DNA from 4 places in the Bacillus cereus group sp. N8 genome. Region 2 is predicted to be linked to each of the others. Evidence: riboswitches for the same ligand, from Rfam matches in the RefSeq annotation. Region 2 holds a riboswitch; each other region holds the start of a gene.

Region 1 (7,747 bases), on a different contig from region 2:
TTTGTTAACAAAATAGCGTGCTTGCTCAAGCTCACGAGCGAAGTTAGATTTTAATGTTTTATGACGCTGAATTAACTTCTCAATTTTTGTTATTTCACGCTCACTATCGCGTAAATATTGGTTTAACATAGCAATTGGATTTTTTCTTTCTTTCTCATCTAACACATTATGAAAATCAGCTAAAATTGCATCGCGTACACGTCCGAATAAAGATTGTTTCATTATAAATCTTCCTCTCTTCTACTTTATAATTTAATTTATTTTATATTAGTTTTTCATTAACTTGTTCCACTCATCTTCAAAGTTGCTATATGGTTTAGAACTTTCTGGAGCAGAATCAACAACTACGTTTTTTTCTTTTTTCCACTCACGGTATCCGTAGTATAAAACTACTAATGCTGCGATACCGATTAATGCTGGGGAATGAGAAAGTGCAATGGACAAACCGATTAAACCAACAATACCCCAAGCTAACTTTCCAAAAAATGATTGTGCTCGCACAAATGATTTATAGCTCCAGTACACAACTCCTGCTCCGATTGCGAATCCTACAATACCAGCAAGACTACCAAGAGCAATTAAAGCCAAAATACCGGCCGCGATAAACGCTAGAAATTGTTTCATCTTGTGCTTGCCTCCCTTCGATTTGATACTCTTATCTTAACTATTTTTTCTTTTTTTCATAACGAGCTTAAGAACCGTTTTTAACTCAGACTTAAGACTGAGTTAAATTCAGCCTTTTGTAAAAACAGAAGGTAGGATAGGATAATTCCCTCTTTTATCACACATAAAAAGCCGTACAGAGAATATTCTCTGTACGGCTTCTGTTACTACGAATAACATCCATATTTAATCATGCTGTTTTATGATACTCTTTTTTTTCCGCCACTTTAGAAAATCTCGGGAAACCAATTAATATAGAAATGATTCCACATACTCCAACTAAGATCGGATAAAATGCATATGGTAACAATTCAACCGGAGATAACGCAGCAAATCCTGCCGCAGTTAACATTTGAGCACCATATGGGATTAACCCTTGTATACAGCAAGAGAAAAGATCTAGTACACTCGCTGATTTACGTGGATCAATTTCATATTGATCCGCAATGTTCTTCGCAAGAGGACCCGTAAAAATAATCGAAATCGTATTATTCGCTGTACACATATTCGTCATACTCACTAAACCAGCAATACCGAACTCTGCTCCTTTTTTCGAACGAATATTACGCGTTAAAAGATTCATTAAATATTGAATACCACCATTATATTGGATCAGTTCAACCATACCACCGATTAATATAGCAAGTAATACTAGCTCCATCATACTGCCCATGCCAGTCGTTACACTTTTAAAGAAACTTTCTAACGTGTAACTTCCATCTATAAGCCCTATAACACCTGATAATACAGTTCCACCAGTTAACACAATAAGTACATTCCAACCAAGTAACGCCGTAATAAGTACTCCTGCATACGGTAAAATCTTTATCCAGTCGAAACTATGGGCTTTAACTTGTGTATCACTTCCTAAAGTAATTATTACTAATAGTACAATTGTAATAATAGCAGCTGGCAATACAATTAAAAAGTTCGTTTTAAACTTATCTTTCATTTCTGTTCCTTGTGAACGAACAGCAGCAATTGTTGTATCTGAAATAAATGATAAATTATCACCAAACATCGCTCCGCCCACAACAGTAGCCATCGCAAGTGCAATTGAGATATCAGTTTGCCCACTAATCCCTACAGCAATTGGTGCTAGTGCTGCAATTGTTCCCATTGAAGTTCCCATCGCTAATGAAATAAATGCCCCTATAACAAAAATTCCAGCAACGATAAATCCTGGTGGCAAAATAGATAACGCTAAATTAACAGTTGAATCAACTCCGCCCATTCCTTTTGCTGTTTCAGAAAACGCCCCTGCAAGTACAAAAATTAATACCATAATCATAATATCCGGATTTCCTGCACCTTTAGCAAATCGTTCTACTTTCGCATTAAAGCTTTCTTTACGATTCATCACTAAAGCGACCCCTACAGCAATTGAAATTGCTACAAGTATCGGCAATTTATAGAAATCACCTGTAATAATTCCAGAACCAATAAATAGCGCCAAAAATATCCCAAGTGGTAATAAAGCCAAACCATTTCCTCTCGTTTCTTTCAAAGTACCATCTCTCCCTAGTTTCAACCTTTTTCTAATGAATAACAAAAGACCTCTTCCAATGAGAAGAGGTCTTATACATCTATAAGAAACGCTCTTCTCATCTTTCAAGCACATGCTTGCTGGATTTGGCACAGCACTCTGAAATCGAGTCCGCTGCCGAGGCATCGTAGGGCCAGTCCCTCCGCCTCTCTTTATAAGAAGGTTTCATATTTATTTTTTAATAATAATTTCTTCCCTAACTTTACTCGCTTACAAAACAAAAGTCAATTATTTTTTGTATAGATTTTTTTGGTAATTATGCAAAAATTTGAATACAACAATCATTTTAACTTTTCGATTTCTTTATCTAATATTGAAATCCAAGAAAATTCTTCATTTTTTATCGTTGCTACAATCCATTTTGTTATACGCCATGCTAATTCATATTCTTCCTTAGTAACATCACCTATATTATAGGCATCCTCTAACTCATCTTCATCCAATACATAAATCTCACCGCTCGGTAACAATACTACATCTAAGTATAAATCATCAAAATAAGGCAAACCACGATCGTCAATTTTAAATTCTTTCGTCACATCGATATAATATTGCACTAATTGTTTTTGATTGTCTAACATAGCTGTAATTGCAAAGTTTTTGTCGCTTATAAAATATTGCATCCATGTATACCCATCACCTGCAATGCAAATCTCTTTACTATTGTATTCTTTATAACTAGGCTCTCTCACCTTTTTTATATCCAATATTCCTAACATACCTGCTTCAACTCGTTTTACTGTGTATGTCTTCTCTATTAATCGCTTCCACGTAGAACCATCACCGTACTTACGTTTCATAACTTTCGCTCCTCTTCTACATACAGAAAAGCTCTCACATAATATGTGAGAGCTTTTCAAATCATAATTAAGCCGCTTGACCCTTTTCAGATATCTCTTTTAAATAGGCTTGTCCTTTTTCAGCGTCATATTGACCTTCCCACTTAGACATAACTACAGCCGCTAAAGAGTTACCTACAACGTTAACTGCCGTACGGGCCATATCTAGAATACGGTCAATACCTGCAATAAACGCTAAACCTTCAGCTGGAATACCTACTGTACCAAGTGTTGCTAATAATACAACGAATGATACGCCCGGTACACCCGCGATACCTTTTGATGTAACCATTAATACAAGTAATAACGTAATTTGTTGTGTAATGGATAATTCAATACCGTACATTTGCGCTAAGAAAATTGCCGCAATTGCTTGATATAACGTTGATCCATCTAAGTTAAATGAATAACCTGTTGGAATAACGAAAGATGTAATTGCTTTCGGGCAACCGAATTTCTCCATTTTCTCCATAATTTTCGGTAAAACCGTTTCTGAACTTGCTGTAGAATACGCTAAGATCAGCTCGTCTTTTAAAATTTTAAAGAATTGGAAAATGTTAATACCGAATATTTTCGCTGTAAGTCCTAATACGACCACAACGAAGAATATCATTGCTCCGTATACTACAATGAGTAATTTCCCTAATGGAATTAATGAAGCTAATCCGAATGTAGAAACTGTAACACCAATTAATGCGAATACACCAAATGGCGCAAACTTCATAACTTGGTTCGTTACATAAAACATTGCATCTGCTACACCTTGGAAAAATTGCAGAACTGGTTTGCCACGCTCACCAATTGCTGCTACACCTAAACCAAATAATACTGAGAAGAAGATAATAGCAAGCATATCACCTTCAGCTAATGATTTCATAATGTTCGTCGGAACAATATTTACAAACGTATCCGCGAACGAATGACTTTGTACTTGCTCTGTCGTATGTGTATATTTAGAAATATCTGTTTTTGTTAACTTATCCATATCAACGCCTTTTCCAGGTTGGAAAATGTTTGCTATTAATAGACCAACAGCAATTGCAATCGTTGTAATAATTTCAAAGTAAATAATTGTTTTTCCGCCTAGTCGGCCTAACTTCTTAACATCGCCAACACCAGCAACCCCAACAACAATACTCGCTACAACAATCGGTACAACAATCATCTTAATTAATCGGATGAAAATATCACCAATTGGTTGTAAGTACTTCACCACTTCTGGATTGCCAAAGAAAATAGCCCCAACTGCAATACCAAGCGCAAGTCCTATTAAAATTTGCCATGCAAGTCCTATTCTTTTCATACTTGTGGTAACCCCCTCTTCGATGTGTCACTCTATCTCTCATTCTATGTCTATAAAACTTGAAATTAAGAGTATTACATATTATTCGACAATTCACTACATTTTGTCCCTGTTAAAAATCATAAATCAAAAATTAAAATCTGACAACAAAATAAGTTTGCCCGAACGCAAATAATTTTCTTGACAAAAATAAACCTCATGTCAGAAAACCTCACATGAAATCGATTCCTCACTAGTGATTGATAGGTTTTTGAAGTACTGTTTCATTATGGAAAACTCCATCATTTTCCATGATTTTTTTAAACAATATAGAAATTGATACCTTTTTCTATACATTCAAGAATTTTAACTTTATGACAAACACTACGAAAAGATGCTAAATTCCGACAAAACTTAGCAAAATTATAAAATTCTCTTTACATTATGATTACAACGATAGACACTCTTCTTCTTATGATATATAACATTCATAGGGAAAGGAGCCAGACAACAATGAAAAAGAAATTTGCAGCGTTTAGTGTTTTAGCAGCTGGAACGATTTTCGTTTCCCCGTTACTTTCACCCGTATACGCTGAAACGAATGAAAATAAATTATCTAATATTCAATCTGAATTAGAAGGCAAACAAAATGACTTACAAAATAAATCAGCTGAGAAAGAACAAATAGAAAAAGAAATCCAAGAATTACAAAAGAAAATTGATGAATTAACTACTTCTATTAATAAAAACGAAGCTGAATTAAACGATACAAAAAAAGAAATTAGCAACACACAGCAAGTTATTACTGAAAAAAAGAAGCATATAGAGCAATTACAAACGAACATAGATACACGACAGGAAGTTATTAAACAACGACTACAATCTATGCAAGAAAAGCCTCGTACGAGTATCATTACAGAAGTAATAACAAGTTCTGCAAATATTGCCGATCTTGTTGATAATATGTACTCTGTAAGTTTAATTTTAAATAACGATACCGATATTGTGAAAAAGCAAACAAACGATCAAAATGCTGTAACGACAGAAAAAGAGGCTGTTGAGAAAAAAGAGCAACAACTGAAAGAATCTGAACAAAAATTAGAGCAAAAACAACAAGAGTTAGTAAGTAATCAACAACAGCAACAAACTCTTATTAAAGATCTACATACGAAAGTATCAAAAGTAGATTCCGAGATTGAAGGATTAGAAGAGTCACAAGGTATTTTAGAAAACCAGCGTCAAGCTGTTCAAAAAGCAATTGAAGAGGAAAAACGTGCGGAAGAAGCTCGGAAAGCGGAAGAGGCACGCAAGGCTGAGGAAGCAAAAAAACAAGCCGCTGCTTCTGCTAAAGAAAGCACACAAGCCGCACCAACACCGCAAGATACGAACAAAGGTGGATTTATTAAACCAGCGGCTGGATCAAAAACTTCTGGATTCGGCGCACGTTCTTTAGATAACCATAAAGGAATCGATATCGCAGCTTCGGGAACAGTTCCAATTATTGCCGCTGCAGATGGTGTTGTTATCCGTTCAGAATTATCCTCTAGTTACGGAAACGTTGTTTACTTATCTCACCGTGTTAACGGAAAAACATATACGACAGTGTATGCACATATGAATAGTCGCTCTGTATCCAATGGACAAACTGTAAAACAAGGCGATCAGCTTGGCTTTATGGGAAATACCGGTCAATCTTACGGACAACATTTACACTTCGAACTTCATATTGGGGAATGGAATGTTGGTAAGACAAACGCAGTTGATCCGTCTCCTTATATCGGATTATAAAAAAACTCGGTGCATACCGAGTTTTTTTTACCACTTCACACTTTTTAGGCGTTTTACATAAACTACAACTAAATGCCTATATTTTGCGGGGTGATAAATATGAATACACAATTACAAGAAGAAATAGAAGAAGCTAGAGAAGCATACATCGGCCGGTTATTTACATTCGGCGGCTCAGCGTTATTTTTAATTGGATCATTTATCGCAGTTGTCACAGCTTATAAAGCATATAATCGCTTATTAAATACTTCTACAACATAATAAAAAGACGGAGAAGTCTCCGTCTTTTTATTATGCAAACATTTTAAATACGCCTATCGCATTTAAAAATACGATAATTACAGTTACCGGAATAACATAACGAAGTAAGAAGAACCAAATGTTAAATAATGTTTTTCCTTTCGTTTCCGTAACTTCTAATTCTTTCATTAATAACTCTTTACTCATTTTATTTGGTACGAATAGCGAAATGGCTAGTACTCCTAATGGCAGTAACACATTACTTACCGAAAAATCGACGAAATCAAAGAATGTCTTACCAAATATTTTCACATCACTCATAATTCCAAACGATAACGCTGATGGAATTCCAACTGCAAAAATAAGAATACCAATTAATAACGAAGCTGATGGACGCTTCTTCTCATTATCTTTCGCAACAGATGCTACTACAATTTCTAGCATTGAAATCGCAGATGTTAAAGTCGCAAAGAAGAATAATACTAAAAACATAATGAAGAAAAATTGTCCAAATGGAATTTTTGCAAAGACAGCAGGAAGAACGATAAACAGTAGCCCTGGTCCTTCTGTCGGTTTAACTCCTAATGCGAAAATCGCTGGGAAAATCGCTAATCCTGCAAGTACTGTAATAAATACAGTTAAACTTACAATAGATGTTGCTGATTTAGCTAAATGCTCTTCTTTCTTTAAATACGAACTATACGTTACCATTACCGAGGCACCTACCGTTAGTGAGAAGAAAGATTGTCCCATCGCATATAAAATCGTATCTGCTGTGAGCTTTGAAAAATCTGGTTTTAAGAAGAATTCTACCCCAGCCATAGCGCCATCAAGCGTTAAGGCACGAATAATGATAGCAATAAATAAAATGAATAATAGCGGCATCATGTACTTACTTGCTTTTTCTATGCCTTTTTCCACACCTTTACTAACAACAAAAATGGTACAAAGCATAAAGATGAATTGTGCTCCAATAGCACTTGCTGGATTTGAAATTGTTTCACCAAACAATTGCCCATAATCGACTACACCGTTCCAGAAACTACCTGTGACACTATAGTATAAATAAAGTAAAATCCATCCGCCTACAACACTATAAAAAGATAGTACGCTAAAACAAGTAACAACTCCCATACGACCAATCCAAGGATATAACTTACTATTTGGTACTAATATTTTATAAGCTGTAACCGCCTCTTTTTGGGTACTACGTCCGATAACAAATTCAGCTATAAGGAGAGGCATACCAATAAATACAGTTAATAGTAAGAATACAAGGAAGAATGCGCCTCCCCCGCCATTACCTGCAACATATGGAAATTTCCATATTGCCCCAAGACCTACTGCGGCTCCGGCTGCTGCGAGTACAAAGCCTATTTTCGACGTCCA
Region 2 (7,747 bases):
TACAGTTTTAGCATCCCAATAGTTAGGGTTCTTCTTCAATTGGAAGCTTTGTTCGTGTTTCCAGTTATCTAATGTGAAAGCACCATTGTAAATTAAATGATTTGTTTCTAAACCGTATTTGTCACCTTGAGATTTTAAATAGTCTTCATTAATTGGTAAGAATGTTGAAAATGTCGTTAAGCTTAAGAAGTAGGGAACAGGGCGATCTAGTTGTACTTCTAAAGTTTTGTCATCAAGAGCTTTGATGCCTAATTGATCAACTGGTAATTGTTTTTGGTTTATTTGTTTTGCATTCTGTATATCGAAGAATAAGAATGCATATTCAGCTGCTGTATCAGGGTTTACGGCACGTTGCCAAGCAAAGACAAAGTCTTTTGCTGTTACAGGAGTACCATTTGACCATTTTGAATCACGCAGGTGGAATGTATATTTTGTTTTATCGGGACTAACGTCAACCGACTCAGCAACACCAGGAATCGGTTTATTATCTTCTCCTATTGCATATAAGCCTTCAAAAACATTTCGCATTACGTTCATGGATTCCCCATCCGTTGCCTTTGCAACATCCATTGTTGGAATTTCTGAAGCGAATGATAAGTTAATTGCCTGTTTATCATTTGCTTTATCGTTCGCTTTCGCTCCGCTTGCATTATCTTTATTTCCCCCACAAGCAGTTAGTAGTAGACTTGCCCCTAAAACAGATGCAACAACAGGTACAACTTTTTTCTTCATTGTTCTTTCCTCCCTAAATGTGTTGTTCGTAACGTCATAATGTCCATGTCTTGAAGTAGCTATAGAAGGAGATAAAACCTATTATAGATATTTGTTTATAGGTAATCAGGTGTTCTATATGTATATACATGCTGAACTATAATCTATCGTTATATGTTTCAACGTAGTAGACATTATGTTTTGATGGTGAAATATTTCGTCTCTTTGATTATTTAGAATATTAACACTGAAAAGAACTATATGTCAATAATAAAAATAGAGTGTTAATTTCTTGAAATAATATATTAAAAAAGTAGATTCACTCATATTAAGGAATCTACTTTTAATATATTTTGCCAAAAAAACAATGGGAGTTGGTGGAAACACGATGATTAAAGTCGCATTTTATTTTTCAATTTTTGCCCATTTGAAGTTTAATTGACCTGCGAAGTCTACTTGTACAATTCCTTTTACATAAGAACGCTCTAAATAAGATTCTCCTTTTTGGTAAAGAGGAGCGATAACAGAGTCCTTAAATAAGATTTTTTCTGATGCTAGTAACGCTTCCCAGCGAGCTTTTTCATCACCAGCCAAGGTAGTTTTAACTTTTTCAATTGTGTCATCAAATTCTTTATTAGAGTAATGATCTAAGTTGTAAGGGTTATTCGTCGTAAATAGTTCAAGGAATGTAATTGGATCAGCAAAGTCAGGGCTCCAACCGTCAATTCCAATCTCGTAGTCACCTTTTAATAAGAGTGAAACTTGTTGTTTACGTGGTTGCGGTTTTATATTTACTGTTAAGCCATCTAAATTCTTTTCTAGTTGCCCTTTTAGGAACTCACCAGTTTTCTTCTCAAGGTCACCATCACTTGTTAATAATTCTAATGTTATCTTTTCAGAACCAAGTTCTTTTTTTGCTTTCTTCCATAATTCTTGTGCAGATGTTGTATCAACTTTTGTTAAATCGCCGTTTGCAGTACGGAAGTCTTTTCCATCAGGCCCTTTTGCAAAGTTTTTCGGCACGAGACTAAAGGTTGGTGTAGAGCCATCATTTAATAACGTATTTACGAAGGATTTTCGATCAATTGTTTGATCGATTGCTTGTCGTGCAGAAACGTTTTGAAGTACTTTGTTTTGTTGATTCATACGTAAAAACTGTACCCCTACATTCGGACGTTCTTTGAAGTTAGTATCCTTTTTATATTTATCAACGAAATCAGATGTTAGTTTTATACGGTCTAATTGTTTGGATTCGAATAAATTTACTTCTGTTGATTTCTCTTTCACAACGTTGAAATTGATTTCTTCGAGTTTGACATTATCTTTATCCCAATAGGTAGGGTTTTTCTTAAATTTAAAGCTTTGTTCATGCTTCCAATCGCTTAGTGTAAAAGCTCCGTTGTACAAGATTTTGTTATCTTCTAAAGCGTACTTATCACCTTGTGATTTAAAGAATTCCTCGTTAATTGGTAGAAATGTTGGGAACGCTGTTAAGCTAATAAAGTACGGAACAGGGCGTTCTAATTCTACCTCAAACGTATGGTCATCAATTGCTTTTACACCAAGTTGATCGGCTGGAAGTTCTTTGTTGTTAATTTTTGTTGCATTTTTAATATCAAAGAATAGAAATGCATATTCAGAGGCTGTTGCTGGATCGACAGCTCTTTGCCAAGCGAAGACAAAATCTTTCGCTGTAACAGGAGTGCCGTTTGACCATTTTGAATCTCGTAAATGGAATGTGTATTTCGTTTTATCGCCATTTACTTCATGAGATTTTGCAACGCCAGGGACAGGTTTGTTACCTTCACCAAGATTATACAAACCTTCAAATACGTTTCTCATTACTTGACCAGAATCAGTATCTGTAGCACGAGCTGTATCCATTGTTCGTATTTCAGTAGGTGAAGATAAGTTTAAAACCTGTTTACTAGGTTCCTCGTCTTTTGCATTTGCTCCGCTTGCTTCGTTTTTATAACTGCCGCAACCAGTTAATAAAATACTTACTCCTACAACTGATGCAATACCGGGTACAAACTTCTTTTTCATTTGATTTTCCTCCTAAATAGTTAATAAGATTGGATGATGATGAGGGAATGAAAAACAAAAAATCCCTCTTTTCGTATTGAGAAAGAGGGATTTTTACGTACAAGTTATGCACCCGTATATAAACGAAGTCCCTCATTCTATCTTTCAAGCACAAAGCTTGCAGGAAGTGGCACAGTATTCAAAATGAACCTGTTGCCGAGGTTTCAAAGGGCCAGTCCCTCCACCTCTCTTGATACAATGAGTAAACGAATAAATTTTATTAATTTTTGTGTTTCTTTGATAATTCAAAATCTTACACCTTAGATAATGAAGTGTCAATCAAATGGAATATAGTTTAAATTTTCAGTTTTATTAAAAATAAAAAAAACCACTGCATATGGCAGTGGTTTCCCTATTAGAAGTTAAAGTTATCCGGATCTGGACCAACACGGTGATTTTCATTTAAAGCTTGAATTGCTTTCATATCATCCGAGCTTAATTCAAAATCAAAGATGTTCGCATTTTCAATGATGCGGTGTTCTTTAATTGATTTAGGAATCGTTACAACTTCATTTTGTAGATCCCAGCGTAGAATCACTTGTGCAGTCGATTTATTATATTTTGTAGCAATTTCTTGTAATGTTGGGTGATCTAGTAGTTGTCCTTGCATTAATGGTGACCAAGCTTCAAGCTGAATACCATGCTCTTTACAGAAAGTGTGCAATTCTTCTTGTGCTAAACGTGGATGGTATTCCACTTGGTTAACCATAGGCTTAATTTCAGCAATTTCAAATACGTCTTGCAAATGGTGAATATGGAAATTACTCACGCCAATAGCGCGCACACGACCATCTTTATAAAGTTGCTCTAAAGCTTTCCATGATTCAGTGTATTTTCCTTTTACAGGCCAATGTACTAAATATAAATCTAAATATTCTAGACCTAATTTTTCTAATGTAGTTTCAAATGCTTGTAATGTTGACTCGTAACCTTGATCACTATTCCATACTTTTGATGTGATAAATAATTCTTCACGTGGAATACCTGATTCGTGGATTGCTTGTCCAACGCCGTCTTCATTTTTATATATGGCAGCTGTATCGATACTACGATATCCATTTTTAATAGCTGCTTTTACAGAATCAATTACTTCTGATCCGTCTTCTACTTTAAAAACACCTAAACCGAACCAAGGCATTTTTACGCCGTTATGTAATGTTGTGTAGTCGTTTAAACTTGTTAAAGTCATATTAATTCCCCCTAGCTTTTTTATTGGTCGCTTCAATTGCTTGTTGAATGACTTCTGAAAAATTATTTTCATATAGAACTTTTAAACCTTCAGCCGTTGAACCTCCTGGTGTTGTTACTTGTTCACGTAACATAGCTGGATCCTGGTTTTGCTGGAGCATAGCGGCAGAGCCAGCGATCATTTGAATGACAAGATGTTTTGCTGTTTCCTCATCAATTCCATAGCTTTTCGTTGCTTCAATTAAACCTTCAGCAAAGTGATAGAGAAAAGCGGGTGCACTACCAGTAACTGCGGTAAGTTGGTGAACTTCCTCTTCGGTACAAAACTGCGAGGTACCAATACCTCTTAAAAGAAGTTGTAACGTTTCATGATGTCGTTCCTCTACGGAATTTCCCGTCGTGTATAAAGAGATAGACTTGCCAATTTCAGCAGCTGTATTTGGCATAATCCAGGCAACAGGTGTCCCTTGAGGAAGTCTTTCTTCTAGATAAGATGGTCCGATTCCGGCAGCAACTGTCACGACAAATTGATCAGTTAGAAGAGGCGATAGATCCGCTAATAGCTGTTCATGTGCAACAGGCGGCATTGCTAAAACAATTGTATCTACAGATTTAATATGCTGCTTCCAATCCGTTGTAATCGATAAATCATATTGAGTTTGTAGTTGCGTTAGTTTTTCTATGTTACTTCGATTGGAAACAATAATTTTTTCGATGTATTCTTTACTTGTTGTAAGTAGTCCAGCAAATATAGCTTCTGCCATACGACCGGCACCAATAAATAAAATTCGATGTTTATTAGGCATATCCTTTATTCCTTTCTGATGAGAATATGTTATAAAAAACGATACCATTTTTAAGAGAATTTTGTAAAAAGAAACGGCTTGTAGTGGAGAGAATACAATTGGAGGGAAGGAAGGCTATATAAAAAGGACTATGAAGATTATTATATTTGAAAAATAGTTATAATCAAAAATCCCTGAAGCATTTATGCTTCAGGGATTGATAAATTATAAGCTTATGCTTTCGTCATACCAAGCAATACAGCGCCACCGATAATTAAAACACTACCTAGTGCAATAAAGATCAATTGACGTTTTGTTTTCTTTTCACCTAAGAATACAATCGCACCGAATGTTGAGATAACGATTCCAGTTTGAGATAATGGGAAGCTTGTTGCTACTCCGACACGTGGTAAGGAAAGAAGTAAGAATAAGTTTCCTGTTCCCCATAGTAAACCAGATAAAGCATTACGAATTGCATATTTGTTAAATGGTTTATGTTTAGATGTCAGTACAACCGCACCAACGAACATACCAACTGCTTGTGGTAAAATAGCAGACCAACCATCGATATTATACCAACGAATAATAATTACATATACAAGGTAGCCGAAAGTAGAAACAATTAAAGTAAGAAGTCCTTTTTTCAATTGTCCTGGTGGCTGTGCATTTTCTTTGTCATCTAGTGATGTGAATACAACACCAACTACGATTAATAGGATTGCAATCGTTCCCAGAACAATCGTTGTTGTAGTAGTCCACTCACGGAAAGCGATAACCCCAAAGATAGAAGTTGCAACAAGTTGCATACCAGTAGAAATCGTTACAGTAGTTGAAACACCTAGTTTTTCAACTGTTTTTAATTGGTTTACTTGTCCTAATGCCCAGAATAAACCTGAAATAAAACCAACAATCAAGACTGTCATTGTTAAAGCTGGTTGAGTAAATACATACATAATTGTTGCGAAGAATAGAGCACCGATTGTCATACCTACCGTTTGGCTATATGCACCACCGCCCATTTTTACGCTTACTAATAAGATGTTTCCCCATGCAATTGCAGGAAGAAGCGCTAATAAAATGTCCATTACAAGACTCCCTTCGGTTTTCTATACCAATATAATTACATATCGTTCTAACGATCGGTAATGCCCCACTAATAGAGTAGAAGATTACCGATCGCTAAAACAGGATGAAGAATTCACGATATAAATGCGTTTTCATTTCTTCATTTTTTGAAACACCTCCATATAATAACAGGAAATTGCCTATTTTAGAAAGTGAATTCAAATAAAATGTATATTTCAATAAAAGGTAAAATTCAGTTATTTCCTGATGGTATATTTTATTTCCTAAGAAATAAAGAAGCAGCTTCGACAGAAGCTGCTTTAAGAGTTAGTAATTCTTTTATTAATAAGCTGAATACATAGCAGAAATAGGAGTGACATACTAATAGTGATAACTACTAGTGTCCAAGCGAGCTGCATATTACTTGCATCAATCGCCATATAAATTGCGGTTGGGATTGTCTGTGTTTTACCGGGAATGTTCCCAGCGAACATGAGTGTAGCACCAAATTCCCCTAGTGCACGAACAAAGCTCAAAATCATTCCGCTTAGTAATGCAGGAAATGCAAGCGGAAGTGTGACGTGTAGAAAAACTTGATATTCACTTGCACCAAGATCACGAGCGCTTTCTTCAATTTGTACATTCGCGATAGAAAAACCTGTTTTGGCTGATTGGTACATAAGCGGAAATGCAACAACTGTAGAAGCAATGATAGCAGCAGTAGATGTGAACATAATAGACTGCTGAAATATTGATTCTACCCACGTTCCAATGGGACTATTATTTCCAAAAATGATAATGAGAAAAAATCCGATTACAGTTGGCGGAAGTACCATTGGTAATAAGAAAATAGTTTCTAATATTACTTTATATTTCCATGAGGAGCGTGCTAGGGCTCGTCCGATTATCGTTCCTAAAATTGTGACGATAATGGTGGCGCATGCAGCTACTCTTAAAGATAGGAAGATTGGTGACAAAATAGCATCAAAGTTCATGGTAATTATGATAGGACTGTAAATCCATATTTCTTAAAGATAGATTGTGCATCTTTTGACTGCAAATACTCATAAAATGAAGTCGCCTCTTTCTTGTGCTTAGATTCTTTTATAACACCTAAAGGATAGTGAATTGGCTCATGAGAAGTAGCTGTTGCTGTCTCACCAATCTTTACTTTGTTTGAAATAAGAGCATCTGTTTTGTATACAATACCAGCATCGACATTACCTGTTTCTACATATGTTAACACTTGGCGAACATCTTTTGTAAATACGATTTTATTTTGAATGTCATTCCAAAGGTTTTCATGTGTGAGAGAAGCTTTTGCGTATTTCCCCGCAGGTACGGATTCAGGTGTACCAAGTGCAATTTTCTTGATTTTTTCATCTTTTAAATCTTGGAATTTTGCAAGAGAACTATCTTTTGGGACAACTAGAACTAGTTCATTTCCAAGAAGATTTTTCCCTTCTTTTTCATCGATGAATCCTTTTTTAACAAGAGTTTGGAATTTATCTTCTGCTGCAGAGAAGAATAAATCAGCAGGTGCACCTTGTTCAATTTGTTGTTGAAGTGCACCAGAAGCACCGAAGTTAAAAGAAAGTTGAATAGTTGGTTCTTTCTCTTTATATTGTTTTTCAATTTCTTTTAATGCATCTTGTAAGCTAGCAGCAGCTGATATAGTCAGTTCGATTGTTTGTCCCTCTTTAGCAGCTGACTTTTCTTTCTTTTCCACGCTTGTACAAGCAGCGCTAAATATAAGAAGGAAAGAAAGTATAAGTGCCCCAATAGATCGTAATGTGAATTTGTTCATAAAAAAATCCCCTTTCGTTTCGACATATTTAATTATAACTAAATATAACTAATTATAACTAGTTATAATTGAATATAATTTGAACGAACTAGTTGTTTTTAAAATA
Region 3 (7,747 bases), on a different contig from region 2:
AAAGATAAAGAAGGAAAATTACATATCGTCGACACCACTTGTACGCACCTCGGCTGTGAAGTTGAATGGAATAACGGTGATTGTACATGGGATTGCCCTTGCCATGGTTCCCGTTTTTCAATTGAGGGCGACGTTATTGAAGGTCCTGCAGATCAACCATTAAAACGAGTTGATAACGAGTAAAAAACAAAGAAGTTCAACAAGAATCCTGTTGAACTTCTTTGTTTTTCATGACACCTTTTCATATAAATTTCGACACAAGCAGGGAAATATTAACATTAAATAAAATAATATATTCATCTACAAATAAAAGGGGTGAATACTATGCAACCTTCTGCTCCACCTCATCTAGAAGCTACAGAAACTATCTTTTCAAGCTCTATTACAAAACTTGTTGTTTTTATTTGTTGGCTCGCCATTCTAGCTGACGGATATGATTTAGGTATTTACGGCGCTGTTCTGCCAAAGCTTCTAGAAGACAACAGCTGGGCGCTATCACCAGCTCAAGCTGGAACAATTGCCAGCTATGCTCTATTTGGGATGTTTATTGGCGCTATTCTAGTCGGAACCATTACAGATTTAATTGGACGAAAGTGGACACTTATATGCTGTTTAGCTCTTTTTTCTATCACAATGGGCTTAGCTGCAATTGCTCCTTCTCCTGAATTATTTGGGTTATCTCGATTTATCGGAGGAATCGGATTAGGCGGTGTTATCCCAACGGCTTCAGCACTTACTGTTGAATATTCACCAAAAAAACGGCAATCTTTTATTTACGCTCTTATGTTTACCGGCTATCCTTTAGGTATCGTGTTAGGTGCTATTTTATCCATGTTTATGTTAGAAGATTTCGGATGGAGAATTATGTTTGGCATCGGAATGATTCCGCTACTCCTCATTCCTTTCATTATTCGTTATTTACCTGAGTCCATTCAATTTTTATTATCACGGAATCGACAAGAAGAAGTGAACAAAATTCTTAATCGCTTTCAAATTGAATTCCATGTAAAAAATGAAATTCCTGAAACACCATCTAATATACAAAAGAAAAATGGATTTCTTACGTTATTCTCAAAAGAGTACATAAAAGCAACGCTACTTTTTTGGATTACTTATATAATGGGAATGTTTTTAATCTATGGTTTAAATACTTGGTTACCACAGATGATGCGCCAGGCAGGATATCCTCTTGGATCTAGTTTATCATTTCTACTTATGCTAAATATTACTGCAGCTATCGGCGCATTATTTGCCGGGGCAATTGCCGATCGGGTAGGAGCAAAAATTGTTATTAGCATCTCCTATCTTATGGCAGCCATATGTGTTGGACTGTTAACAATTCAACCATCTGTTACAATCATTTATCTTTTAATTGGTCTTGCTGGAATTGGATCTGTCGGTATTACTCAAATATTAAATGCTTATGTAACACAATACTTCCCATCACATATACGAGCTACCTCCTTAGGATGGGGACTTGGACTTGGCCGAGTTGGTGCGATTGCTGGCCCTATTCTTGTCGGTATTATTATGACAATGCAATATGACTTGGCGTGGAATTTTTACTTATTCTCCTTTGCAGGTCTTATCGCAGCTATATCTGTTTTCTTTATTCCTACAAAATAAAGTGAAACTTTAATCAGTGGTGGGGTGCATCCCAGCTGATTATTAGCCCACACCAATTAGGCGCTTACGGGCAGTAGGCTCCCACAAATCGCGGGATAAAAAAGAGCACAAATTTATTTGTGCTCTTTTTGGTATACTTCAAACAACATGTTTCTAAATAGTGTATTCAAACTCTCAATATCAATCCCTAATCCCTTTTCAATCCCTTTCACGTATTGCTGATAATAATCAATTTGTTCTTCTAAAAATTGATTTAACACCTGAATTTTCAATCCAACATCTAATTCCGTACCTGCTTTTTTCTTTACTAACAATTTCTCAATCTCATTCAATACACTACGTTCTATAGATAGTTCTGTAATTAATCGGTCAAATTCTACTGGAGGTAATGTCCCTTTCTCTTCTAGCCATTGACAAGCTAAAATAGGACGTAATACATAAAAGTACTTTTTCAACTTTACATTCTCGCCTTGCAAAAATTCACGATAATTTTTTGAAGCCATATGTAAGTAATGATATATCGTTGCCTTTGGATCAAAATTCTTTTCACTCATTTGCTGAAGCTGCTCTGGAAAATTAGAGTTTTTCGAATAAAAAATTGGTGATCGAATCCACTCAAGTAAAGCTGGATTTGACTTCGCGAATAGTTGCAATGCCTTTTTAATATCCCAGCCACTTATATCTAAATCATCACTAATCGGATATTCAATTACATCTCGTTTATCATGAATTGATAAATACCATTCTAATGGATGTATATAAACAAACCTAACATCATAATCACTATCTTTCGATGGAAATCCCCAAGCACGACTCCCTGATTCCACTGCAAATAAAATTTTCACATCATTCTCTTGCTCAATTCTTTCTAGCTCTAATTCAATTTTCCCTCTCATTTCATACCATCCTCATGTTTTGATTATTTCCCTGGAAATTCGACAAATATACGCCTGGTTTTATTATATATTAAAACAGCTGTCAGACAATTTCTGACAGCTCAATAAAGCACCTATTTTTTCTTTTCCATTACAGTAGCCGCAATGCGTTCAAACTCTTTTTGAATCTCATCTTTAAATGCATCCACTTTTGAATAATCCATAGCAGAAATATAAATTCTTTCTAATTTATCACGGACCGATTTTGCTTTTGCTAAGAAAGACATCGCCTCATTCATTTTTGTTTTATACTGAATTGATACGTCACGAATTTCTGTAGCATACTTCTCATCTGTCCCTGGTGTAACAATGAGGTCATACATATCAATAACCTCGTCACCTTCGCGACTTGGAAAGTATTCATGCGGTGCGGTGCTATCAAAAATTGCAAATCCCAGTTCTCTTACGATAATCATATCAAGACTATTCGGATCAAATCCACAATGATATACTTCTACTTCAAATCCTTTTTCTTCTGCTACCTTTGCTAATTTTTTAAGCATCGTTGATTTTCCAGAACCCGGGCGCCCTTTTATAAAATAGCGATGCGGGAGCCCTTCCGTTAAATTAGGAACGAAATCAACTGCTCCTTTCGGTGTAGCAGCTCCTAGGAATCGATGTTTCACAATCGAATTTTTTCCACTTTTATCTGTAAATAGTTTCTGTATAAACTGATCTGTTAATTTGTTTGCTTTATTAAAATCAATGTTACTAATATATATTTTTTCCCACTCATCATGTATTTCCAGAGCCTCTTTAAAACAACCGTAAGCTGCTTGAAAGGCTTTACTCGCCTCTGAAACGAATCGTTCAATCTCTAATTTTTTCTCTCTTAATTTACCTGCGTCCCAAGCAACACCTAAATTTATATACTCTTCAACAACTCCAGGCATTTTCGGCTCAATAACGTGCGGTGATGTACCGTCAACAATCCCTACTTTTAATTTTGGAATAATCACACCATCAACTGATTTATTGTCAGAAGAACAATGTAAAAGTTCAATATTATACCCTTTATCGACCCATTCACGCCCTATTGCCTTTATTAAAGAAGATTTTCCCGTTCCTGGGCCTCCCTTTAAAATAAACAACCTGTCTAGCCCCTTCAAATTCTCTTCGTATAAGCTGTGAAATCCTCTAGCTGTATTTCCACCAGCATAATAATTCAATACATTACCTGTCACTGCACTCACTCCTTCGCAGCATTCTATTTACATAAGCTACAATATGCGAGCCACCTTATTTGGGTGAATACCTATTTTGTATTGCACTAAAAAAGGAAATGAATTACAATTTAATTATTAAAAAAATCAAAATATTAAAACTGAATATATCTTTATCAAGAGAGGCAGAGGGACCGGCCCTTTGAAGCCCAGCAACCTCAGTTTATACAAACTGAATAGGTGCTAATTCCTGCAAAATGCAATGCATTTTGAAAGATAAAACTTAACCATTGTGTGCAAAACTCATCTTTCTTGATTATGAAAGATGAGTTTTTTATATTTTAAAACATATATTGGAGGTATTTAAAATGAAAGTAATCGACCTATCACAAACATTTGAAAACAATATGTCTCAATTTCCTGGAACACCAAAAATCCAACTAGAAGCAATTACAAACGTTGAAGAGACGGGCTATCAAGTTACAGATTTTCATTCTGTCGTTCATGTAGGTACACATTGCGATGCCCCTGCGCATTTCATTTCAGGTGCAACCACTATTGATCAATTACCCCTAAAACAATTTGTAGGTGAGGCCGTTCTTATCGATGTAACTCATATCCAAGAGAGAAAGTTGCCTAAGGAAGTATTGCATAATACCGATATAAAAGAAGATGATATTGTCATTTTCCATTCCAATCTATCTAATAAGTGGAATACAGCAGCTTATGAGAAAGAAGCGTTTTATCTTTCCGAAGAATTAGCTGAAGAACTGGTTCAATTAAAAGTAAAATCAGTCGGTTTAGATTTCATTTCTCCTGATGAGGTAACGACAGAAACATCACCGATTCACCACATATTACTAGGGAATAACATTTACTTAATTGAAAACTTAACAAATCTAGATGCTATTAAAGCGAAACGTTTCTTTTTCTCAGCAGCACCTTTAAAAATTAAAGATAGTGACGGTGCTTTCGCAAGAGCATTCGCTGTTATTTTTTAAACACGCCTACAAAAAAAGCAAAGATCATTTTTGACCTTTGCTTTTATATTTTTTATTTAAATTTAAAAAGAATTGTTCCACTCTTGGGCGTAACCAAGCTAAATAGTCTTTATCTTTCTTCTTTGTACAAGTTATCTCTTCTCCATCCACCATTTCGACAAGTTCTAGCTCTAACAATTGCCTCGTAAATGCTACCATATTTACTTCTTCAGCCGGATACTCTTCTTTTAATTTCTCCTCAATTTCTCCCAATAAAAAGCCGTCTCGCATCATTGCTAGTGCATCAATCCAAAGTGGCGGCATTTCATATGTTTCTCCTGTAATTGTATCTTTTACAATATAATTCAAGTTCTCTTTTCGAAATTGAATCGTGTGTAAACATACAGTCGAATTTAATGTTAATTCCATCATACCACCTCTTTCATAATATCCGCATAGAAAAAAGGATGCGCGTGCACCCCTTCTTTTCTTTTCATCACACTACCGAACCGTTACACGAGCTAAAAGCTCTATGTCGATATTTTCCTCCATTATAAACGAAGTGTTTTATAAAAAAAACCCTTCTTGAAACATTTTATAAAATGTTTATATTTACACAACAAGAACACTTTTCTGAAAAATAATTTCGTCTACTGCACTACACTGTTGGTAAATAAATTTCCACTTTCGTTCCTACACCCATACTACTTTGAATCGCGATACTCCCTTGATGTTCTTCAATAATTTTATATGTAATCATTAGTCCAAGACCTGTACCATTCTCTTTTGTTGTATAAAAAGCTTTTCCGATCTTTTCTATCTTCTCATTTTCTATCCCAAAACCTTGATCTTCAATAGAAATACACAAATTCTCTCCACCTTTTTCATATGCACGAATCTGAATATTCCCACCCTTTGGCATCGATTCTATTCCATTTTTGATAATGTTTAATAACACTTGCTTTAATTGTTTATCATCACCATTTATAACAGGTAAATTTCCATCTACTTGCAAATGAAATTTCACTTTATATTGAGTCGCATAACTTTCCATTAACTGTACAACATATAAAAGGATTTCCCGTATATTACACCATTCATAATTTGTTGGTTTCGGTTTTCCTAATAACATCAATTCACTAACAAACTCATTAATTCTCTCAATTTCTTGCAGCATAATCTCATAGCTCAGCGTATCCTCAAGATTTCTTTCCTTTTGAATTTGTGTAAATCCTTTTAAAGCTGTTAATGGATTTCGAATTTCATGAGCAATTGTTGTAGACATAGTCCCAATAAGAGCTAAATTTTCGGTCTCTTTCATATTGCTCATCATCTTAACAACTGTTCTTACATAAGACTGGAAACGTTTTAACAGAGAATGTGAAATAATAAAAAAGAATACACATAAAACAAGCGGAATCACAACTTTTATATCTTGTAATATCAACGTGAAAAATACATATTTACCAATTACACTACCGGAAACAAAATAAAAATATTTTCTATTCACGAAAATCGGTGCAAATAAAATTAAAAATATTTCAACCATATTTCCATTTTCAAAAACACGATCACTGTGTAAATAAATCATTAAGTTATTAATAATGTCAATAAACATATATCCAATTAAAAATAAATATTTTACAAAATATACATACCCTTGTTTTCGAAGATATATTGAAATAGGAAACAAAGATATTACTAATATATATACGCCTATTCCCATACCACCTTCTGGCCAACCTATCCTTGCTTCGTTAATATTCATAGCAGGATAAACAAAATAATAGATAACGTCATATAAAAAGAATATAATATAGAATAATAATATAAATACTTTTAAAGCTTCTCTTTCTTCATAAATCAAGCTCTTGTATTTGTTCATATAAAAACTCCTCTTGATCAATACAAAAATGACATTTCACATGTTATCCCCTTAAATTATACGTATGAAATTGCTTTCAGAGCAATATATAACCTTCTAATACTAAAAGGAAGGAGATACAGCTCCTTCCTTTTCAATCACAATTTATATCCACCTTACCCTATCGTGTAGCAATCCATCTGTAAAATTATTATGTCCTACTACAATATCCTTCATATATAAATTTAAATATTCCCCATACTTACTTTCAGTATTTAATAATAATTCTTCAACATAATAGGCGCCTTGTCCAAAAGTATCTAACAATAAACTACATAAGCCTGCATAAATTCCACACCCTACTTGGAAGTATGTCGCATTTGTTTTATATTTTTGAAAAACTTTGCTACTATTCATTACATTATACATGTATGTCTCGTTATTTTCATAAACGAGTAATACACCGACTAGATCTTCTCCTGCAATCTCTTCTTCCGCTGGATTGAATACTTTACGATTCCAGTTCCATAAATCTTCTACATTATCTAAGTTCTGTCTAATTAAATCTGTTGTATACTCATTAATTCGATAAAGAAAACCAACTTCCATGTTGAAGTTTTTCCCTAAAATTAAAACTTCCTCATGTGGCATTAAACAACCATAAAACTCTTCTTCTCCTAACTTTACTTTGTACTCTGAAGCATATACATCCTCATAAAAATAAAGAGGACGATGATGACTCATATACATCGGATAACTCCATATCGCTTCATCTAGAAATCGTTCTACTGCCCATGAAGCATAAAGTGTATGTGGCTTTATAAGTGCCGTATCATTCAAAAATGACGTATCATGTTCTACAATATAGCATGCTCGTGGCTTTTCATTTGGGCGTTCTTTCATAAGCTCCACAACCATCCATTGAACAACACCAGGATTCATACCTGAGCCTATAATCGCTCTTGTATTTGTAAATGTTGCTTTCTCCTTCTCAAACCTCGTATACCTTTCCGTAAGCTGAAAACCGAGTAAACTATTGTTCTGATCTACTGCCTCATTTTCCAAAGCCGAATTAATGTAACAAATGCCAAGTTCATTACAACAACTCAGTACCCTAATCGTATCCGCCCCTGAAACATCAATAACAACCTTCGTTCTTTTTTCTTTTAAATGTTGTTT
Region 4 (7,747 bases), on a different contig from region 2:
TTGTTTCTTGATCGAAAGGTAATGTACCGATTGTCATGTTTATGCTCCTCTCTTACGCTTCTTGCTCTGCTGTTTCGTCTTCAATACCTAATTCTTTTTTAATCCAGTCGTAACCTTCAGCTTCTAGACGTTGTGCAAGCTCAGGGCCACCAGATTTAACGATACGACCGTTCATCATAACGTGAACGAAGTCTGGAGTGATGTAGTTTAATAAACGTTGGTAATGCGTAATCATTAGGCAACCGAACTCTTCGCCGCGCATTTGGTTAATACCTTTAGATACAACTTTTAATGCATCGATATCAAGACCTGAGTCGATTTCGTCTAAGATTGCGATTTTTGGCTCAATCATCATTAATTGAAGAATTTCGTTACGTTTTTTCTCTCCACCAGAGAAACCTTCGTTTAAGTAACGTTGTGCCATTTCTGGATCCATTTCTAGGAATTCCATGTTTTTATCTAAAGTACGGATGAATTTCATAAGAGAAATTTCATCGCCTTCTTCACGACGTGCATTAATTGCAGAACGTAAGAAGTCAGCGTTTGTTACTCCGCTAATTTCACTTGGATATTGCATTGCTAGGAATAGACCTGCTTGTGCGCGCTCGTCTACTTCCATTTCTAATACATCTTCACCGTCGATGATGATGCTACCTTCTGTTACTTCATACTTTGGGTGACCCATAATTGCAGAAGATAAAGTTGATTTACCTGTTCCGTTAGGTCCCATAATTGCGTGGATTTCTCCACCTTTTACTTCAAGGTTTACACCCTTTAAAATTTCTTTGCCATCAATTGATACATGTAAGTCTTTAACCGTTAATGTAGAACCAGCCATCTCAATACCTCCATTAATCCTATATATACATTTTAAAAATTACTAAAACGTTCATATTCTCATTTTATTCTCATTCTAATCTTATATCAAATAAAATGATATCGCAAACGCTGAAAAAATGTAACAATTTTTTCACAAATGTATATAAGTATTTCCCTTGCATCCTTATATGATACACTTTTCTTCTTATATATATAAAGAAAAAAGGACTGGGAATTTCCCAATCCTTTCCTGCACTTATTCATTTACTGGAAGTACAGCACCTTTATATTCTTTATTGATAAAGTCTTGAATTTCTTTTGAATGCAATACGTCTACTAACTCTTTAATTTCTTTTTTCTTCTCGTCACCTTTACGAACTGCAATAATATTTGCATAAGGAGAGTCTGATCCTTCAATTGCAATTGCATCCTTTGTTGGATTTAATTTCGCATCAATTGCGTAGTTTGAATTAATAAATAAAGCATCACCCTCATTATTTTCATACAGCTTCGGTGAAAGTCCAGGTTCTACATCTGTTTTAAACTTTAAGTTTTTCGGATTTTCCACAACATCTTTTACTGTTGCTTTAACAACATCTACACCGTCTTTTAATTTAATAACGCCGCCTTTTTGCAATAGTGCTAACATACGTCCGCGCTCTGCAACGTTATTACTCATAATAACTGTTCCGCCATCTGGTAAATCTTTTAAGCTTTTATATTTTTTAGAGTAAATGCCCATTGGTTCTAAATGAATTTTTCCTGCGTTTACAATTTCATATCCTTTTTCCTGAATTTCTTTATCTAAATACGGAATGTGCTGGAAGTAGTTTGCATCAATTTCTTTATCCGCTAACGCTTTATTCGGCAACACATAATCTTGGAACTTTTTAATCTCTAATTTAATACCCTTTTTCTCTAATATCGGCTGTGCTTTCTCTAAAATAACAGCGTGCGGCACGTTAGAAGCTCCAACAACAAGCTTATTTTCCTCTTTCCCCCCGCAGGCAGCTAATGTAAATACAGACAGTGCTGTAACAACTGACAATATAATTTTTTTCATATGATGTCCCCTTCTCCCGTATAGTTATGTAGTTATAAAAAGGGCCGGCGTACACCAGCCCTTTTCAGCAATTATTCTTTTACAGGAACAACTGCCCCTTTATATTCTTTATTAATAAAGTCTTCAATTTCTTTAGAATGCAGCACTTCTACAAGAGCTTTAATCTCTTTTTTATCTTTATCACCTTTACGAACAGCTACTACGTTTGCGTATGGAGAATCATTTCCTTCAATTGCAATCGCATCTTTTTCTGGGTTTAATTTCGCATCAATTGCATAGTTAGAGTTAATTAGAACAGCGTCGCCTTCTTTATTGTTATACACTTGTGGTAATAAACCAGGCTCGATATCCGTTTTAAATTTTAGATTTTTCGGATTATCTGCAATATCTTTCGGAGTCGCTTTAACTGGATCTACTCCGTCTTTAATTTTTAAAATGCCTTCTTTTTGTAAAATTGCTAAACCACGTCCATGGTCAGCAACAGAATTACTCATAATAATTGTTGCCCCATCTGGAAGCTCTTTTAAGCTCTTATATTTTTGAGAGTATACACCAATCGGTTCTAAGTGAATTTTTCCTGCTATTTCAAAATCATATTTTTTATCTTTAATTTCTTTTTCTAAATACGGAATGTGCTGGAAGTAGTTTGCATCAATTTCTTTATCCGCTAACGCTTTATTCGGTAACACGTAGTCTTGGAATTTTTTAATTTCTAATTCAATTCCTTTTTTCTCAAGTAAAGGTTTTGCCTTTTCTAAAATAACAGCGTGCGGTACGTTAGAAGCACCAACAACAAGTTTCTTTTCATCTTTATCTTTCCCACCACAAGCAGCTAACCCAAAAATTGAAGTTGAAATAAGTGCCGTAAGTAATAATTTTTTCATTTTAAATACCCCCATTTTCATTATCTTTTATCTATTCGAGTCGTTACACTATCACCAATCCACTGAATGAAAAATACAACTAGTAATACACAAATTGTCGCAACGATTGTTACATCGTTATTTCCTCGCTGGAACCCTTCTAAATAAGCAAGTGTTCCAAGGCCACCAGCACCAACAACTCCCGCCATTGCTGTATAACCTACTAAAGCAATTGTCGTTACCGTAATACCCGATACTAACGCTGGTAACGCCTCTGGAATTAACACTTTCAAAATAATTGTGCTTGTTTTTGCCCCCATCGCTTTTGAAGCTTCAATTACGCCTTTATCAATTTCACGAAGTGCGATTTCAACCATTCTCGCGTAAAATGGTGCCGCTCCAATAATTAAAGCTGGCAGCGCTGCACTCGCTCCAAGTATTGTTCCAAGAAGAATCTTTGTGAACGGGATTAATAAAATAATTAAAATGATGAACGGTATCGAACGGAAAATGTTTACGAACGCTCCAATCACCGTATTAATTGCTTTGTTTTCCCATAAATTATCTTTCGCTGTCATAAAGAGTAATAGTCCTAAAATAAGTCCTAAAACAAATGTGGCAAGCGCTGCGATTGCCGTCATATATAACGTTTCACCAGTCGCTTCTAGCATTTGATTCCAATCAACATTTGCGATTAACTTATCCATGCGCAATCACCTCCAGCTCTACTTGATCTTGATGAATCCCTTCTATTGCTTGCTGGATTGCTGTTTCCTCACCATTTAAATGAACGACTAAACTACCGTAAGAACCGTTATTCGTTTGTGCGATATTTCCTTGCAAAATGCTAACTTCTATATCACTGCGTTGCATTAATCTTTGAAGAACCGGCCTTTCTACAGCCTCACCGATAAACTGCAAGCGAATTACTTTTCCATCTGGGTATTTTTCAATTAAGCTTTCAATCGTTTCATTTGTATCTTCAGAATCAGTTAACTGTTGTACAAATCGTTTTGTAATGTCTTGCTGTGGATTACGAAATACATCAAGTACAGGACCACTTTCTACAATCTTTCCTTGCTCCATTACCGCAACACGATTACAAATCTTCCGAATCACGTGCATCTCATGTGTAATTAATACAATTGTTAAGCCTAGACGCTTATTAATATCTAATAATAAATCTAAAATTTGATCCGTCGTTTCTGGATCAAGAGCTGACGTTGCTTCATCACATAAAAGTACTTGTGGATTATTTGCTAACGCTCTTGCAATCCCAACGCGCTGCTTTTGTCCACCACTTAACTGAGATGGATATGCGTCTCCTCTTCCTTCTAATCCAACGAGATGAATTAACTCATCAACACGTTTTCTTCTCTTCGCCTTATCCACACCCGCAATTTCAAGTGGGAATTCGATATTTTCGCGTACAGTTCGTGACCAAAGTAAGTTGAAGTGCTGAAAAATCATTCCGATTTCTTGTCTTGCCTTACGAAGTTCACTTCCTGTAATTGCTGAAATGACACGATTTGCGATTGTAATTTGACCAGACGTTGGTTTCTCTAACTGATTAAACAATCTAATTAAAGAACTTTTCCCAGCGCCACTATATCCGATAACACCAAATATTTCGCCTTTCTCTATTTGTAAGTTGGCGTTATCTACAGCAGTGACATCACCGCTTTTTGATTTATATATTTTCTTTACATTTTCTAATAAGATCATGATGTTCACCCCTTTTTTGTTTAAAAAGCGCAAGCGGCTCGTTTAGAATGTAAAGTGGATGGAGCTTCTGACGTAGAGGCGTTTCTTGCCTCATAGGAAGAAGCGAAGCCATCGAACATTCTAGCCGCTGGAGCTGGATTTCATAAAACTTTGGATAGACTCCGCAATTTTTTATTTTTGATGCAGGTTCTACCGTTATCACTACTTTTATTATTTGAATGTCCGCCACATTCAAACAACAAAAAAACCTTTCCGCTTTAGAGAAGCAGAAAGGTTTATATGCGTATATAACAACATTATCCCTCTCTCTCATCTCTCAAAGCATTTGCTTTGCAGGAATTGGCACCATTTCAACATAAGTTGACGGTTGCCGGGCTTCACAGGGCACAGTCCCTCCACCTCTCTTGATAAGAGAAATCAGATTAAATTTTCGTCTGATTTGAAATTTATTAAATTGTCTATATTTTATGAATTGAATTGTATCAATATCCATACGGCATGTCAACAGAAATTTTCGTAAAAAAAGAAACTTCAGACTTTTAAGCACCCACTGACATCGGCTTACATATATGAAACATTGATTCAACTAATAGCATCGTTCGATACGTTCCCGAATACTGTACACGTCCATCGTTCATTAACATTTGCAATCTTACATTGCCGTTCACCAATTGTTTTACATCTTCTTCATCTACACAAACAATTTGCTCCGTTCCTCTTTCCTCATGTAGCAGCTCTATATAATCTCTTGAAATTTGTAACGAACAACTTTCATCTCCAAAGCGGAAATTAACAGTTTTTTCTCCTTGTCTTAAAAGCGGTTCTAAATGATATTGACCATTAGCATAATTTACAAATGATTGCAGCAAAGAATATAATTTCACCCTAAATCACATCCTTCATATCACTTTCTATTACACATACCATTCCCTCTCACTAAAGAGCAATCCTGTTACTTTCGCTCGACAAATACTGTAACCACCCTGCATCTCGACATATTTCCCAAGAAATATGTCGAGGCGGCAAAAACTTTGCCGCCTACTTTAATTCCGTATATAAATATTCAACCGAATGAAATGCATATATCTTCTTCATGAGTGTCCCATTTTCAAAAACAAGTAAACACGGTACACTTTCGATTCCATACTCTTTCGCTAAATGCGGAGCATAATTTAAATCTAACATTCCAATTTTCAACTCTTCAATTGTCATCTCAACGACTGTTAACATCTTTTTTGCTAATTGGCATGTTCCACACATTGGTGTATATACATATAGCACTGTTTTTTCTTCGTTTTCTATTAGGGCTGTAGCTTCGGTACCTGTCCAGTCAATCACTTCTATCATTCCTTACCGTAAATATTCTGTATAAACGTCAATGTCAGCTCCCCATAATACATTTGCTAAGTGTGAAGATGGCGCAGTTGCCACTTCTCGGTACGAGCGATCAATATAAATATGCTCTGCTTGCGGAAATTCCTTTCGAAATTGTTTCCTTAACTTTTCTCCAGCATCATCAGCATCCACTAGTACATACACTTCCTTATCAAAAAACTGATCAATGAGCTCATCCATTTTCGACAAACCAATTGTACCATTTGTACAAACAATTTCCACCGGTTCACGAATAATAGATTCAATCTTTCTTCTATCTGATTTACCTTCTACAATAATGACTTTTTCCACATAAATCATATGTCATCACCCGATCACCATATACTATACAACCTTTAACTTAGTATATAGTATATTCGTTATTTTCATGTTGTTTCCTGTTTATTTTTGCAAAAGAAAAGCGGAGCCGACTGTTCAGCCCTGTTGGCTAAGGTTCTTTCGCACAGAAGACGCTTTTTGTCTTCTCGTGCGGAAGGTTCTTAGACATGAAGGGCTAGGAGGTGGAGCTAGACAAAGAAAAGCGCAAGCGGCTCGTTCAGAACAAGAGGGCACCCGAACTCCTGAACTAGAGGCGCTTTTTGCCTCAAGTGAAGGAGTGAAATGACCGACTGTTTTAGCCGCTGGAGCTAAACAATAAAAAGCAGAACCCGCTCAATCAACATGAAACATCTGCGAAAAAGTTTTTCAAAAATCTTCTCCTATATGATAATTAATATATATGTGCTTTCAAATTCATTATGTAACACAACATAAAAAAGGACAGCACAAAGGCTGTCCTTCAGTCGACTATAATTAGTCTTGGTTTGTCATTTCTGCATATTTTTCTGCAGTTAATAACTTCTCAACTTGGCTTGCATCAGAAAGTTCAACTTTAACCATCCATGCACCCTCGTATGGAGATTCGTTAACAAGTTCTGGTTGGTCACTTAATTCTTCGTTTACTGCTACAACTTTACCACTTACAGGTGCGTATAACTCAGAAACTGTTTTAACAGATTCTACGCTTCCGAATGGCTCGCCAGCTTCAATTGTTGCACCTACTTCAGGAAGTTCAACGAATACGATATCGCCTAGCTCACCTTGTGCAAAGTGAGTAATACCGATAACAACCGCATTACCTTCTGTTTTTACCCATTCGTGTTCTTCAGAGTAACGTAAATTATTTGGAATGCTCATGACTGTACCTCCAGTGAATGTATTAATTATGTAAAAATACCTTATTGGTACTTTTTCCACACACTTTCAAACTGCTCTTCGTTAAAACCAAGTGTTACACTCGTTCCATTTGTTACAATTGGACGTTTAATTAACATGCCATCAGATGCTAAAAGCTCGTACATTTCGTCTTCGCTTGCATCCTTTAACTTATCTTTTAAACCAAGTTCGCGGTAACGCATTCCACTTGTATTAAAGAATTTTTTTAATGGCAATTCACTTTTCTCATGTAAATTACGTAAATCTTCTTTTGATGGTGGATTTTCAACAATATGAATCATCTCATATGCTACATCGTTTGCCTCAAACCATTTCTTTGCTTTTTGACATGTGCCACACTTTGGATATGAATAAAATGTTACTGTCATAAATTCACCTACTTTTTTACTAACCTTTACCTTTATCATATAGAAAACGTTTTATTATTTCAAACGATTATTCGCTAAACTTTTACTTATTTCGTTATAATTTTTAATAATCCTGCTAATTTTTCTTATTTTTCCGCCATTTATCAAGAAAAAATAAATATATAATTTTTTAAAAACTTTTTTCTCATCCCACGCCGAACATATATCTTAAACAAATGTTTGATTAAATTCCTATTTTTCTTTGTTCACCCTTGAGCTGCATCAATTTCTTCCTACCGAACATATATCCTAAACAAACG

The links. A riboswitch is a leader RNA that binds a small molecule or an ion and turns the genes downstream of it on or off. The one in region 2 is predicted to bind S-adenosylmethionine.
Positions count from the first base shown of each region.
Region 1: linked by a shared signal. The riboswitch ahead of JDS80_RS06080 (Na+/H+ antiporter NhaC family protein) and the one ahead of JDS80_RS26000 (peptide ABC transporter substrate-binding protein) in region 2 are both predicted to bind S-adenosylmethionine.
Region 3: linked by a shared signal. The riboswitch ahead of JDS80_RS13550 (cyclase family protein) and the one ahead of JDS80_RS26000 (peptide ABC transporter substrate-binding protein) in region 2 are both predicted to bind S-adenosylmethionine.
Region 4: linked by a shared signal. The riboswitch ahead of JDS80_RS20685 (methionine ABC transporter ATP-binding protein) and the one ahead of JDS80_RS26000 (peptide ABC transporter substrate-binding protein) in region 2 are both predicted to bind S-adenosylmethionine.

Region 1 is NZ_JAEHBK010000002.1:384,177-391,923, forward strand. Features, by position in the region: gene JDS80_RS06070 (PspA/IM30 family protein) at 1-222, opposite strand, end outside; gene JDS80_RS06075 (lmo0954 family membrane protein) at 268-624, opposite strand; gene JDS80_RS06080 (Na+/H+ antiporter NhaC family protein) at 854-2,170, opposite strand; SAM riboswitch class I at 2,265-2,370, opposite strand; gene JDS80_RS06085 (ribonuclease FAU-1 family protein) at 2,491-3,009, opposite strand; gene gltP (glutamate/aspartate:proton symporter GltP) at 3,077-4,351, opposite strand; gene JDS80_RS06095 (murein hydrolase activator EnvC family protein) at 4,844-6,118, shown strand; gene JDS80_RS06100 (hypothetical protein) at 6,218-6,379, shown strand; gene JDS80_RS06105 (sodium-dependent transporter) at 6,410-7,747, opposite strand, start outside.
Region 2 is NZ_JAEHBK010000032.1:30,656-38,402, reverse strand. Features, by position in the region: partial or broken gene JDS80_RS26005 (peptide ABC transporter substrate-binding protein) at 1-732, opposite strand, end outside; gene JDS80_RS26000 (peptide ABC transporter substrate-binding protein) at 1,117-2,757, opposite strand; SAM riboswitch class I at 2,892-2,996, opposite strand; gene JDS80_RS25995 (aldo/keto reductase) at 3,152-3,985, opposite strand; gene proC (pyrroline-5-carboxylate reductase) at 3,987-4,790, opposite strand; gene JDS80_RS25985 (GRP family sugar transporter) at 5,003-5,854, opposite strand; gene modB (molybdate ABC transporter permease subunit) at 6,155-6,829, opposite strand; gene modA (molybdate ABC transporter substrate-binding protein) at 6,835-7,641, opposite strand.
Region 3 is NZ_JAEHBK010000007.1:150,659-158,405, forward strand. Features, by position in the region: gene JDS80_RS13530 (FAD-dependent oxidoreductase) at 1-183, shown strand, start outside; gene JDS80_RS13535 (MFS transporter) at 325-1,626, shown strand; gene JDS80_RS13540 (nucleotidyltransferase domain-containing protein) at 1,740-2,522, opposite strand; gene JDS80_RS13545 (PRK06851 family protein) at 2,636-3,745, opposite strand; SAM riboswitch class I at 3,895-4,007, shown strand; gene JDS80_RS13550 (cyclase family protein) at 4,093-4,725, shown strand; gene JDS80_RS13555 (hypothetical protein) at 4,750-5,133, opposite strand; gene JDS80_RS13560 (ATP-binding protein) at 5,363-6,589, opposite strand; gene JDS80_RS13565 (S-adenosylmethionine decarboxylase related protein) at 6,734-7,747, opposite strand, start outside.
Region 4 is NZ_JAEHBK010000016.1:19,572-27,318, reverse strand. Features, by position in the region: gene sufD (Fe-S cluster assembly protein SufD) at 1-37, opposite strand, end outside; gene sufC (Fe-S cluster assembly ATPase SufC) at 53-838, opposite strand; gene metQ (methionine ABC transporter substrate-binding lipoprotein MetQ) at 1,076-1,882, opposite strand; gene metQ (methionine ABC transporter substrate-binding lipoprotein MetQ) at 1,954-2,766, opposite strand; gene JDS80_RS20690 (methionine ABC transporter permease) at 2,787-3,452, opposite strand; gene JDS80_RS20685 (methionine ABC transporter ATP-binding protein) at 3,445-4,470, opposite strand; SAM riboswitch class I at 4,777-4,884, opposite strand; gene JDS80_RS20680 (hypothetical protein) at 5,010-5,354, opposite strand; gene JDS80_RS20675 (thioredoxin family protein) at 5,509-5,817, opposite strand; gene JDS80_RS20670 (toprim domain-containing protein) at 5,821-6,165, opposite strand; gene gcvH (glycine cleavage system protein GcvH) at 6,658-7,041, opposite strand; gene JDS80_RS20660 (arsenate reductase family protein) at 7,083-7,448, opposite strand.